2 linked regions of the Crateriforma conspicua genome follow. The protein of the gene in region 1 binds, or shares a complex with, the protein of each later gene. Links are inferred from orthologs where the notes say so. Each region holds a gene or a part of one and is shown on either strand. Other genes may lie near its edges.

Region 1 (6,881 bases):
GGGCGAAGGCAGCACGTCACGACAAAGCGAGATCCCGCAGTTGATCGCTGCGTTGGCGGGTATCGGCCAAATCGAACCCGATTATGCGATCGACGAATTGGGTGGATCGTTTCCGTCGTTGGAAACCGTGTTGCCCGAAAGTGTGTTCGACACGATCCAACCCGAAGGCCTTCAGTCCGCCGCCAAGTTGGTCGTGTCCAATGCCACGGCGGTTCGCGATCGTTTGTCGACCGATGCCTATCGAGTTCTCAAGCGTGTCGCCGAAGAACTCAGCCGTCGTCCGTCTCGGGCCACCAGCGACATCGGCTTTGTGATCGAAAAGCTGAATCGATTGTTGGTCGACCTGCTGGCGTTCGCCGGTCTGTCTAGCGACAGCATGACCCGGACCCACGCGTGGCGGTTCTTGCAATTGGGCCGTCGTATTGAACGAACCAACCAGACCATCGAGTTGATCTCCGCCGGACTCGTTTCGACGATCAAGAATGAACGCAATGTGTTCGAAGCCGTGTTGGAAGCCAGCGACAGCCTGATGACCTATCACGCCAGATACATGAACCTGGTTCGTCCGATCCCCGTGATCGATTTGTTGGTCACCGACGACAGCAACCCACGTTCACTGGCATTCCAACTGAAGGACATCGACCGTTTCGTCAGCGAACTTCCGCGCGACCCGAATTCGACCAGCCTGCGTGACGACCAGTTGCAAGCCAAATCGTTGTTGCACGAAGTCGAAATGGCCAATCCCAATGCTTTGGGAGTCAGCAATGGCCAACGTCGCGAACAATTGGAAGTTCTGCTTCAGCGGATCAGCGAAGGACTGCCGCGATTGTCTGACGCGATTGCCGCACAGTATTTCTTCCACACCGCCACGACCCAAGAACTGACGGGTATTCGCTATCGCGATCGCTCCGATACGCCAGAGGAAAACACCGAAAGTGGATCCGCCGACGCGTCGGCAACCGATTCGCAACCGGACGCGACACCCGACCAGGCGTCACAGTCCCAATCTCAATCCCAGTCATCAACGACACGTGGGACGTCGCAACCATGATGCAGTCATCCGATCCGCCACCAGAAAACCCTGACCCATCGGCCAAGGCCCCCATTCCGGAACCTCCCAAACCGGTTCTGCCCGAGAACGTTCCGGCATCGGGAAACGGCCAGGCGACATCCGCGGCAACACCGCCTTTAGCCACACCAACCGTCACGGCCGATCCATCGCCCGCCGATCAGCCCGACGCCGGCGATACCTCGGTGCGGTATCGCATACGGCACCAGACGCGGTACAGCTATGCCGGGCCGGTCGCGGTGTGCCAAAACCAACTGCGGATGCGACCGCGCCCGTTGCCGACGGTCCAAGTGTTGCGCAGCGGAACCACGATTTCGCCGAACCCCGATTCCCAGGAAACGCATATCGATTACTTCGGCAACGAAGTCGAAACCTTTTCGATCGAAGCGTTGCATGACGTCTTGGTGGTCGACGTGGACAGCGAAGTCCAAGTGACCAGTCTGGTTTGGAACGATCAAGCTCGCGGCGTTCCGTGGAAACAAGTCTGTGACGACTTGGCCACACCAATCGACTTGGCCCTGTTTGATGTCGCCGAGTTTCGTTTCGCATCACCCGTGATTCCGATCGGTGCACGGTACCGCCAATACGCCCAACCGTCGTTTGATGCGCACGAATCGTTGTACGACGCGGTGGAAGATCTGACGCGTCGCATTCACGCCGATTTCCGCTACGACACCACGGCAACCAACGTGGACACGCCGGTCCATCAGTCATTTGATTTGAAGGCGGGTGTCTGCCAAGACTTCGCCCAAGTCCAAATCGCATGCCTGCGATCAATGGGGCTGGCGGCACGATACGTCAGCGGTTACCTGCGGACGCTGCCACCACCGGGGAAAGAAAAACTGGTCGGTGCCGATGAATCGCACGCTTGGCTCAGTGTCTTTGTGGGCCTGGATCATGGTTGGTTGGATTTGGATCCGACCAACGGATGCATCGCGGGTCGTGACCATATACCGATTTGTTTGGGGCGCGACTACCGCGACGTCAGCCCCATGCGTGGCGTCGCGATCGGCGGCGGAACCGCCGACTTGTATGTCAGCGTGGATGTCGCAGTGGTCTAAAACGTAGCCGACACCATCGATGATGTTGAAAGATTGGTTGCCCCGACACGTTCCGCAAATTCGCCGGATCGACTCGGTCGACTCGGTGGGTGGCGGTTGCATCAGCGATGCCGTCTGTGTCCGAGGCATTAGCGATCAAGACCAACCGGACACCTGGTTCGTCAAAACCAACACGGTCGACTTCGCGGAGAACTTTGCCTGCGAATGGGACGGCTTGGACGCACTTCGATCGACGGGTGTAATCCACATCCCGGAACCAATCGCGACCGGTGTCGATGCATCCCACAGCTTTCTGGTCACCCGCTGGATCCAATCAGAATCTCCGACGGCTGATTTCTTTGCCGGGTTCGGCCGTCGACTGGCCGAACATCACGTCGCATCGGAGACGACCGATGACCGGCACGGTTGGCACCGGGACAATTTCCTGGGTGCCACCATCCAGCGGAATCAGCCATGCGAAAGCTGGGTGGCCTTTGTTGCCCAACAGCGCATCGGTTACCAGTTGAAGTTGGCGGTCGACAACGGATGGTCAGACTCGCGACTGAAATCAGACGTGCAACAAGTCATCGATCGCATGGATGATTTGTTGTCCGGGCGTCATTCGACCGTCAGTCTGTTGCACGGCGATTTATGGAGCGGCAATTACCTGTGCACCAACGACGGGCGGGTCGCATTGATCGACCCCGCGGTGTATCGCGGGTGCGGCGAAGCGGAATTTGGGATGATCCAACTGTTCGGATCATGTCCACGCGAATTTTATGATGCCTATCAAGACGTTCGCCCCCTGGCCGATGGATGGCGGCGACGCGTTCAGTTGTACGTGCTTTATCATCTGCTGAACCATTTGAATTTGTTCGGCGGCGGATACCTTTCCCAGTGCCAACGGACGGCGGCGATGGTGCTGCGCGAACGATAGCCCCGCGATTTCCCGTTCGGGGGCCACGTATCGGCACCGAGTCGCGGGATCTGGGATCCGACCGATTTTCGCGGTACGTTGTCCGAACCTGCGTGCCGATTTTTGATTCAGATCCACTGGGATCAATTCAGATCCACCGGCCCGTTGATGTTTCCGAATTTCGTTTTTTAATTCCAGCGCCGCTGCCGATTACGACCCTGCCATGCTTGCCGCCCGAGTGATCCCTTGCTTAGACGTCCACGGAGGCCGCGTCGTCAAAGGCACCAACTTTGTCAATTTGCGTGACGCCGGTGATCCGGTCGAAGTCGCCCAGCGATACGAGGCTGAGGGCGCCGATGAACTGGTCTATCTGGACATCACGGCCAGCCACGAAGAACGGGACATCATCCTGGACGTGGTTCGAAGGACTGCCGAACAGGTCTTCATGCCGCTGACCGTCGGCGGTGGCGTCCGAACCATCGACGACGTTCGCAGTCTGTTGTCAGCCGGGTGCGACAAGGTCTCGATCAATTCCGCGGCCTGCAAAGATCCGGACTTCGTTCGCAAAGCGGCGGACCGATTCGGCAGCCAGTGCATCGTCGTCAACATCGATCCCAAACGTGTCGACCGCGACGGACAAGAGTTTTGGGAAGTGCACATCAACGGCGGCCGAACACCGACCGGACTCGAAGCGGTGGCTTGGGCGAAAGAAGTCGAATCGTTGGGTGCCGGCGAAATCGTGTTGACCAGCATGGATGCCGACGGCACTTGTGACGGGTACGACTTGCCCATCACATCGGCCGTCAGCGAAGCCGTTCACATCCCAGTGGTGGCCAGCGGTGGGGCGGGGCATCCGAGTCATCTGGCCGATGCGATCTTGAAAGGAAAAGCCGACGCGGCACTGGCCGCCAGCATCTTTCACTTTGGCCAATTCACCATCGAAGAAACCAAACGCGTCATGCGTGACGCCGGGGTTCCCGTTCGCCTCTGATACTTTGCCCGAACGGAATCCCGCGGTCATCGGTCATTCCCACTTGTCCGCCTGTCTCCAGCCGTCATCGAACCGATCGGTCCATCCCACGATCCCTCATGTCTGACAACCCGGATTCGACTTTGAAAGCGTACCAACCAAGGTTCCGGCAGATCGACACCGGCGGTTCGGATCCCAAGGTCGACTGTGTTTGGTTTCATCACGCCGGCGGTGGATCCAACACGCTGGCCCATCGGGTTCGCCAGTCGGTCGATCGGATCGCGGCGGCGGATTTGCCCGATATCCGACTGTTGACCCCGGTGACACCGCTGCGTGAAGACGCGATCGACGAACGCTTTGATGGTGAACTTCACACCCTGGCCGATCAGTACGCAGCGATCCTACAGCAGGACTTTGGAATCGGTCGGCTTCCCTTCGTCGTTCTGGGCCACAGCTTTGGATCGGTGCTGGCCTACGAAGTCACACGACGCTTGATCGACGCGGGCCATTCGCCGGCGCGGCTGGTCGTGATGTCGTTTCCCGCCCCCGATCGATTGACGCATCAAACCGAGTTGCACACGTTGGATAACCGATCGTTGATGCAACAGGTGGACGAGCTGTTCGGTGGCGTGCCGCCAGAGATTTTGGACAACGACGAAACGTGGTCGCATTTCGTTCCAGGGTTGCGAAGCGATCTGGGATTGCTGGAACGTTATCGACCCGACTTGGATGCGGCTGCATTGCCGGTCCCGGTCACGGCGATGGTCGGTACCGACGACCGAGCGGTCAGTCTGGCGGACGTCCAACGTTGGGACCTTTTCACCGAGCCCCCGGTGCGGCTGCAGACCTTGCCGGGTGACCACTTTTTCCCGCTGCAGCGGATCGCAGAAGTCTTCACCGCGGCCGCCTGGGATTTGCCCGAACCGCGTTGAATTTCGCCGCCTCGATCCGCCGGACAGCTTGCCGATTCCCCCGCCTTCGGTCACAGTGGGCGGCGCGCCGTAAACGTTTTCGCCGTTTTTGTTTACCCCAACACCGCAGTATGAATCCAGTGTCGGACGTCGTCCCCATTCAAAGTGCCTTGATCAGTGTCAGCGACAAAATGGGGTTGGCTGATCTGGCGACCGGGCTGCAACGGGCCGGTGTAACGATTTACAGCACCGGCGGCACACGGCGTCACTTGGAAGAGTGCGGTGTGGAGGTCTTGGACGTCGCCGAATACACCGGTTTTCCGGAGATGTTGGACGGCCGCGTCAAAACGCTGCACCCCAAGATTTTCGGCGGCATCTTGGCGATTCGCGATAACGACGAACACGTCGATGCGATCCAGGAACACGACATCGAGCCGATCGATTTGGTCGTCGTCAACCTGTATCCCTTCGAAGCAACGGCATCGCGCGTCGGTGCGACCCGCGAAGAATGCATCGAACAAATCGACATCGGCGGTCCCAGTTTGGTGCGGGCGGCGGCCAAGAATCATCGCGACGTTGCGGTGGCCACCAGCAGTGAACAGTACGGCGACATCCTGGACCAACTGCAAGAACATGGCGGCACGACCGTCGATTTGCGAAAGCAGCTTGCCGCCGAGGCTTTTGATCACACCGCGACCTATGATCGCGCGATCGCCGATTACATGCTGGGCGAATCGATCAGCGGTGATTTCCCGGCATCGATGCACCTGACCCTGCGACGCAAATCACAATTGCGATACGGCGAGAACCCGCACCAACGTGCGGCGCTTTACTTGGACCCTTCGGTCCGTTCAGCCAACCTGGTCGCCGCTCGTCAAATCAGCGGCAAAGAGCTTTCCTACAACAACCTGTTGGATCTGGATTCGGCTTTGGAAATCGTTCGCGGTTTCGCACAACCAGCCGTTTCGGTGATCAAGCACAACAATCCGTGTGGTGCGGCAACGGACACGAAACTGGCCAACGCCTGTCAAAAGGCATTGGACGGTGATCCGCTTTCGGCCTTCGGCAGTGTGCTGGGTTTCAACCGCACCGTCGACGTGGAAACCGCCGAACTGCTTTGCCAACCGGGGCTGTTCATCGAAGCGATCGTCGCGCCCGATTTCCAGGCCGGCGCGGTCGGCTTGCTGACGTCCAAGCCACGTTGGAAAGACAACGTCCGCTTGATGCAGGTGGGCCGTTTGGATGATCAACCCAGCGGGCTGGCGAAACGATTCATCAGCGGTGGCATGCTGGTTCAAGATGCCGACCGCATGACCAGCGCACCGCTGCAATGGAAAACAGCCACCGAGGCACAAGTGCCCAGTGAAATGTGGGACGATATTTCCTTCGCTTGGGAAATGGTCCGACACGTCAAAAGCAACGCCATCGTGCTGGCCCGCGACACATCGCTGGTCGGCGTCGGGGCGGGGCAGATGAGCCGTGTCGACAGCGTCGAAATCAGCATCAAAAAAGCGGGCGATCGCGTCGCCGGTTCGGTGTTGGGCAGCGATGCGTTCTTTCCGTTTCCCGATTCGATCGAAGCCGCCGCCGATGCCGGTGTGGTTGCCATCGTCCAGCCCGGGGGTTCACGTCGCGACGACGAAGTGATCGAAGCGTGTGATGAACATGATTTGCCAATGGTGCTGACCGGTCGGCGTCACTTTAAACACTGATTCAGCGCATGTGCCGGCGGGGCACCACGGCAAGCCAATCGCATCGGTCCGCATCCCCAGCCAACGTCACGATGAACATTCTTGAAACGATCGTCGCCCGGACGCGTGAAACCATTGAGCGCGATCGTTCCAAAGTCTCCGAGTCGCAACTCCGCGATGCCATCGACCAGCAGGGTCCCTGTCTGGATTTCTACGCAGCATTGGCAGCCGGACCCGACGTGAACTTGATCGCCGAAGTCAAGCGGGCCAGTCCATCGGCGGGC
Region 2 (6,946 bases), 720 kb from region 1 along the record:
CGGATGCCGAGGCCATCGACCCGCTTGGCAAATCGCTCAAAGCAGCGTTCCGGTCAAACCATCTGCTGCATCGGTACAGCCGGTTCCATCGCCAACCGATGCGTCCATTCGTGGTGCCGACACAATCGCCGGAGCGGCTGCCGGCAAACATGGAAGCCCTTGGCGACTGGCGTCCCACGAGTCCGCCAGTGATGTCACCGCCGATGATGCCGCATTCAAACAACAGTGGGATCCGCTGACCGGCGGTGATCAACGATTCGCAACGATCGGCGGTCCGGAGTTATGGACGGGTGGTGGTGGCGCGGACGGGTTACCGCCAAGGCGACCGATAAGCGAAGCCGAAATGCTGACCATCGCGTTGACCGATGCGCCGGCGATCCGTTCGCTGGGGATTCGCGTTCTGTCCAATCCCGAATCATTGACCACGGCGTACGATCGGGCGATCGAAGTCACCGACCCGTTCTTTGGGCCCGCCGCCGCGTTGGCGGAATTTGACAGTCAGCTTTCCGCCAGTCTGAACACGGCCAATAACGACCGTGTTTTCAACAACGCGACGCTGGGCGGTGAGGTTCAGGAACTGGTGCAGGACACCGCCGAAGCGACAATCGGATGGCAAAAGCGGTCGGTCAGTGGTGCGGTCTTTGATATCCAGCGGGTGCATCTGTACGACAACAACAATCGGCAAGGCAATCGGTTTCCCAATTACTGGGAATCCTATTTCGAAGCCGGGGTGCGTCAGCCGCTGCTGCGTGGTGCCGGGCGGACGTTCAATGAAATCGCCGGACCCAATGCCAGTCCTGGATTCAACTTTTCCAACGGCATCTTGATCGCAAGGATGAACACGCAGATCAGCGATATCGATTTTCGAATCGCGTTGCGTGATTTCGTTCAAGAACTGTATGCCACCTATTGGACGCTTCGCCGAGAGTATCAGTCGCTGGAAAGTCTGTTGGAGGCCAAGCAGATGGCCTACGAAACTTGGCAATCGACCCTGGCACGACGCGAGGCAGACTTGCAGGGTGGCGAAGCCGATAAAGAAGCTCAGGCACGTTCCCGCTACTATCAACTGCGACGTCAGATCATCAACGTGTTGGATGCGGACCAGCCACAATCCGGACTACTGGTCACGGAACGTCGGTTACGACAAATGTTGGGTATGCCCATCAACGAAGGCACGATTCTGTTTCCCGTTGATCCGCCGGCCGACGTGAAATATGTGTTCGATTTTCCTGCGTTGGTGCAGCGAGGTCTCAGTTATCGCGATGAACTGCGGCGACAATCGATTCGCGTTCAACAGGAACGTTATCGTTTGATCGCGGCAAAGAACTTCTTGTTGCCACAAGTCGATCTGATCGGACGATATCGCGTTCGCGGGTTCGGCGACGACCTGTTCGGTGACGGTCTGGATCGTTTCAGTTCCGCGTTCGACGATTTCTATTCGTTCGACCACCAGGAGTGGCAGTTCGGGCTGGAAATGGGCGTTCCCGTTGGTCGACGCCAGGCAAAGGCAGCGGTGGCTAACGCGAAACTGCAGCTGAATCGACAGTTGACAATTCTGGATCAACAGCAAACCGCTTTGCGTACCGAGATCAGTGATGCGTACAGCGAAGTCGACGCGGCCTATGATGCGTTGACGGTGTCAAAAGAAATCCTAGACGCTTCCCAAGATCGGTACGACGCATCGTTGGCGCTGTATGAGAACGACAAGATTCAGATCGAATTCTTGCTGGATGCTCAACAGGAATTGGTGCGATCACAACAGCAAATGGCCGAAGACCAAAGCAGGTATTCCCTGTCATTGATTCAGTTGAACGCGGTGACCGGGACCCTGTTAACCGATCTAGGGATCAACGTCGCTTATGGGCCATGCGGTACACAAGAATCCCTGGTGGAAGATCACCCCTGATTCACCCGGCATCAACGCGGCACCGGTCCCATTTCAATCGACATCGTTCCTTTCATGCCGGCACGCAACCGTCGGTCGGGGTTGTCGATTCGTGCCCAAAGACGTGTTTGACCGGTGACCGGGTGCAGTTCCGGCGAAACAAAGGTCACGTTCCCGGTCCATGTTTCGGGGCCCGACGATGCGGTCATCGGGGTCGCTGCACTGGCCATGCTGGGGGTCGCACCACCGGCCATGCTGGTCGCACGCAAGCGAAATTCCACCTTGGCGTCTAGCAATTCATCGCCATAACGCTGACCGTCGACAAAGCACTCCACACGAATCGGATTTAGCGAGATGACTCGAACGAGCGGTTTGCCCTGTTCCACCCACTGACCGGGTTCGACCATGACTTCGGCAACGCGACCGCCGATGGGGGATTGATAGTGGTGCTTGGTCAAACGGGTTTCGATCAGACGAACGGCCGCCAGTTTTTCCTTTGCTTTAGCCGTGGCGATTTCCCGTTGTTGATCCGCCTGTTCGATCGCCAGCGTGGATTGGTCGACGACCAATTGCAATCGTTCGATTTCCGTTCCGCTGATCGCTCCGGCGAAACGCTGGTTGGCCTGTTGTGACTTTTGCAATTCTTGTTGATGAACGTCCAGCGACCTTTGGGCGTACCGAGCGTCGACATCGTTGCGGCTTTCGATGACGGCGGCTTCGTAGGCGGCTTTGGCGGCTTGATATTCCGCATTGATTTCTTCGTCGGCAAATTGAACCATCAATGCTGCAGGTTCGATGGAATCGCCTTCGCGGACATGAATGCTTTGGATGATCCCGCTGATCGGTGATGCCAGCGTCGTGTTTTGAATCAGCGACGTTTGGGCATCGACCCGAATGATCGCTGACGTTGTGGTCGATTCCGGCGATGGGCTTGCGCTGACACTGCTTTCCGGTGGCGTTTGCCCGATCACATGGCCGGCGAAAACGCACGACATGATGGCCAGCACGGTGCAGCCGGTTAGGTCAAGATCGCAAAACGCTTTGGGTAACAACGATCGGCATTGGCTTGTTTGGGCAGCGGAAAACAATGACATCGAACCTGGATCCCCAAGACGCAAGGCGGGTGAACGGGCCCCGGGGGCCTTGCCGGCAAAGCTAGTCGCCGGGGCAAGTCGATTCAATGATTTCCAAGCGTCTTGGCCGCAGGTCGATTCCTGGCGTAGCAATCGTGCGGGTTATTCACCCACCGGACGGCGGACGGTCACCCGATAGGCCCAAACGTACGTCGGGCCGGATTCCGAGGTCGGTCGTAGACAAACCGATGTACCGTCGGTGTCTTGGCGAGTCGATGGTTCGGCGGCGATGTCGATCAGTGATCGATGTTCGGCGGGCCATTGATAGGTCGACCGAGGGTCCGCTGGGGCTTCCTTGCTGCGGCACGCCCACTCAAATCGAATGGTGCATGCATCGTCGGTACAGGATTCCGGTTCGACACTGACGCTGAAATGGCTGGTTCCGCTGGCACCGACGCCCAAGGCGACGCAACGTTCACCGATCGATTCAACGGACACTTGTTGTAGGGGTGCCGAATCAGGCCAGACATCTTCGCCCGTTCCTTCGACAGATTGCAGCAGTGGTTGATCGCCGAAAGCAACGTCGTGGCAAAACCGGTCTTTTTGCCAATGGAAGTGGACCGTGAAGTTGCCGATGCCCAGCAGAACATCCTGCGGCAGTGCATCATTCGGGCGAGCGGTTGCGTCGGCGGGGTGGGTCATGAGGCGACCGTACCTGCAACGGGCAAATCATTGAAACCGGACAACAGTTTCAGTCCATCCGCTTGGCTCTTTTCCGGGTGGAACTGGCACGCGTAAACATTTTCTTTCCACACCATCGCACAGAACGGACCGCCGTAGTCGGATGTCAACGCGACGACATCGGGATCGTCGGGGCGTACGTAGTAGCTGTGGACAAAGTAAAAGTGTGTGCCGTCGGGGATGTCTTTTAAAATCGGGGCATCATTTTTGCGTTGGACTTGGTTCCATCCCATGTGAGGAACCTTGTAGCTGTCGTCCAGTTCGAAACGAACGACGTCGCCGCTGATGATCCCCAAACCTTCGTGTTCGCCGTGTTCGGTGCTGCGGTCAAACAACAACTGCAATCCCAAACAGATCCCCAAAAATGGCCGGCCCGAGGCGACGAAATCGCGAATCGGCGCGGCCAAGTCGCGACGATGAATTTCGTCCATAGCATCACCGAAGGCACCGACCCCTGGCAGAATCAGTTTCTGGGCTCCGGCGATCGTCTGTGGGTCGGATGTGATTTCGGCTTGGCCGCCGACACGCTCGATTGCTTTCTGGACGCTCCGCAGATTGCCCATCTGGTAGTCGACGATCGTGATCATGGTTGTTCCGGCAAAGGGACTTGAGTCGGACCTGTCAGGTACGCGAAAAGGTCGTGGCGGTCTTGATCGGACATCGCATCGATCAAACCATCGGGCATCGCAGACTTTTCAGTCTTTTGGGCTTCTTCGATTTCATCCGCAGCCACTGTGATCTTGTCGGTTGCGGTCTGAATCGTCCAGGTGCGGTCGTTTTCGTCCAAGACCAAGCCGTTGACGACCCGGCCGTCGGCTAGCAAAACCACGGTCATGCGAAAGTCCTTGTCCACAACGGCACTGGGATCGATCACATTTTCCAAGATGTAATCCCAGTTGGATCGGTTCGCGCCGGTCAAGTCGGGGCCGACGTCGCCGCCCGATCCGTACAGACGGTGGCAGGTCCCACAATTTTTTTCGAACAGGAATCGGCCGCGTCGCGCGTCGGCGGTTTTCAAGACGCCGGTCGCAAAGTCCGATTTCAACGCTTCGATTTGGCGTCGTTTTTCGATCGGGCTGACTCGAACCTTGCCCCAGACGCGGTCAATGCGATTCGATAGGGAAGCATCCGCCAAACTGTGGATTTGGCGGACCTGTGACGCGGTGACATCCGCACGTGGGATCTTGTTGCTTTCCAAAGCGTCGATCAATTGGTCGGCAAAGGAAACGCGGCTGACCAACAGCGACACCACTTCCGGCCTGCGGGGCGCGCGAAACCGGTTGTACTGTGCCAAGATCATGCGGGCGACCTCGGGGTTGTCGAACGTCGACAAACCTTTGGCCGCGACCACATTCGTTCGTGGATCGCGAAGAAGTTTCTGGCAGACTTCGAACAGATTATCTGGACGACTGTCGATCAACGTTTGGACGGCCGACAGACGCTGCGCGGGATCCGCCGATCCATCGAGTGCCAGATCGGTGATGGCTTCCAAAGCCTGTCCGTTGCCAAAGACCACGTCCAGGTTTTGGATCTGACGTGACAAGCCGTTCTGTTTGGCCGAAGCTGCGAATGTATCCCATCCCAGAGGACGGTCCACCCGACGGACACCGCGAACCGCAGCGGACAAACCGCTGATGACATCGGCCACTGCATCGGCATCGTCGGAAGCGGCGATGCCACGCAGGATTTGTGTCAAGGGTTCCGGAGACGTTGCGACGTCTTCGGCCAAACGACGCGTCACGTTCCGTCGAATTGTCGACAGTCGGCTATCCACGCACAGGGATGCCAACTGGTCGGGCGATTGTTCCGCCACCGGCATCAGTCCGTACCAAATCAACAGCGGGATATTGTGGTCGCCTTCGTCCTGGATTCGTCGGGTCAAGGGGGACGCCAGCTTGGTCCGCAGGCTGACGGGCAACCGCTGAAGCGTCGACGCCAAGCTAAGTCGCACCAAAGCAGAATCTTCCGTTTCCGCCAGTTCAATCAGCCGGTCCAGCCAAGTCGATGCACCGGAGAAGGCTTCGTCGGATTCCTTTAGCGATGCATGCCACGGGCCCATGACGTCGTCGATGGGCCAGGAATCAGCGATGGCGCGAACGCCGATCGCACGCATCGTTTCGTCGGAATGCTTCAGCAGACGCTCCAAATCGGCATCGTTCAGTGAGCGGAGCGCCCACAGTGTGCGGGACAATCGGGCTTGCAGTTTGCTGTCAGCGGCGATCCGGCAAGTCGCACGGATTTTGCGAATGTCGTCCGCGGTCAGCGTACCGGCGACTTGGCGTGATTGCAGCACCAGTCGTGCTTGTCGAACGAACCAAGCGTTGTTGCTGGTATGTAGGGCGACCAATGATTCCACCGACTTCGCACGTAGGTCGTGCGGCGAACCCGCCAAAGCGTTGGGTGTTGCACTTGAGTCGTCACCGTCGTAGCGGATTTGGTAGATGCGTCCGCTGGTGCGATGAACGCCGGTGTGTTCGTGGCATTCGCCCGTATCACTCCAGTCCAGAACATAGACGTCGCCATCGGGCCCGTACGACATTTCCATGCCGCGGAACCAAGGATCGCTGGCGATCATGAAGTCCGGTTCGTGCCGGGCAACGTAGCCCCCGCCGATGCGTTCCAACCGTTCCACGTTGGCCCGCCGACCGTGCAAATTCAAAGTGAACAGTTTTCCGTCATAGATGTTCGGCCATTTGCCGCCGCGATAAATCATTGCCCCGCAATGGGCGTGCCCGCCGCCGAAATCGTTGGCCGCACCATCGCGCGACGCCTGCCATGTTCCGCCGGTGTCGAAGTGCCAGTGGTCGGCGTGAAAGTCGATCAGTTGATACGTGTGGCGATTCGGATCCAGCGTGAAGGGCCGCCGAAAATGAGCGCCCGCGATTCCATGCCACAGATGGCCGATGACCGTGTTGGTAAAGAACAGATCACCCGCTTCGTTCCAGTCGTGGCCCCAGGGATTGGTGGTTCCCGCGTTGATCACTTCCACCGCGGACGTGGTCGGATGATACCGCCAGATGCCGCCCTCCAGTGCAACGCGTTGTTCGTCGGGGGTTCCAGGGGTGCCGATTCGTCCCGGGCATGATCCGCCACAGCGTCCGTAAAGCCAACCGTCGGGACCGAATCGCAGGCCGTTGGCAAAGTTGTGATAGTTCTGCTTGGCGACTTCGAATCCATCCAGGATGACTTCGGCCGGACCGTCGGCCACGCCATCACCGTTGGCATCGGGGATGAACAGCAACTGCGG

Evidence for each region.
Region 2: the proteins of hisF (region 1) and hisH are in contact, whole or in part, in a crystal structure (PDB 6RU0), measured with the Thermotoga maritima proteins. The link is inferred for Crateriforma conspicua from one-to-one orthologs. Residues at the interface, in WP_004080486.1 of Thermotoga maritima: Met1, Leu2, Ala3, Arg5, Ser40, Glu41, Asp45, Glu46, Ala70, Glu71, Ile73, Asp74, Ile75, Pro76, Phe77, Asp98, Lys99, Ser122, Gln123, Glu161, Thr195, Leu196, Asn247, Arg249, Glu251; in WP_004080484.1 of Thermotoga maritima: Asn15, Arg18, Arg22, Arg117, Leu118, Pro119, His120, Met121, Gly122, Trp123, Asn124, Asn134, Gly135, Tyr136, Tyr138, Val140, Tyr158, Glu180, Lys181, Ser182, Ser183, Lys184, Ile185.

What each region holds. Positions count from the first base shown.
Region 1 is NZ_CP036319.1:108,679-115,559, reverse strand. What follows is about bases 2,198-5,132. They hold hisF (imidazole glycerol phosphate synthase subunit HisF), read left to right. Parts: upstream 2,198-3,248; coding sequence 3,249-4,016; downstream 4,017-5,132. Other genes in these bases: purH (bifunctional phosphoribosylaminoimidazolecarboxamide formyltransferase/IMP cyclohydrolase), read left to right, coding at 5,038-5,132; Mal65_RS00355 (thioesterase II family protein), read left to right, coding at 4,115-4,927; Mal65_RS00365 (fructosamine kinase family protein), read left to right, coding at 2,198-3,046. Also shown: Mal65_RS00375 (circularly permuted type 2 ATP-grasp protein), read left to right, coding at 1-1,051; Mal65_RS00370 (transglutaminase-like domain-containing protein), read left to right, coding at 1,048-2,130; more of Mal65_RS00365, read left to right, coding at 2,150-2,197; more of purH, read left to right, coding at 5,133-6,618; indole-3-glycerol phosphate synthase TrpC, read left to right, coding at 6,690-6,881.
Region 2 is NZ_CP036319.1:823,333-830,278, forward strand. The notes cover bases 2,472-5,471. They hold hisH (imidazole glycerol phosphate synthase subunit HisH), read right to left. Parts: upstream 4,287-5,471; coding sequence 3,657-4,286; downstream 2,472-3,656. Other genes in these bases: Mal65_RS02985 (efflux RND transporter periplasmic adaptor subunit), read right to left, coding at 2,472-2,979; Mal65_RS02990 (hypothetical protein), read right to left, coding at 3,121-3,660; Mal65_RS03000 (PVC-type heme-binding CxxCH protein), read right to left, coding at 4,283-5,471. Outside these bases: Mal65_RS02980 (TolC family protein), read left to right, coding at 1-1,906; more of Mal65_RS02985, read right to left, coding at 1,918-2,471; more of Mal65_RS03000, read right to left, coding at 5,472-6,946. UniProt on the Escherichia coli protein: IGPS catalyzes the conversion of PRFAR and glutamine to IGP, AICAR and glutamate. The HisH subunit catalyzes the hydrolysis of glutamine to glutamate and ammonia as part of the synthesis of IGP and AICAR.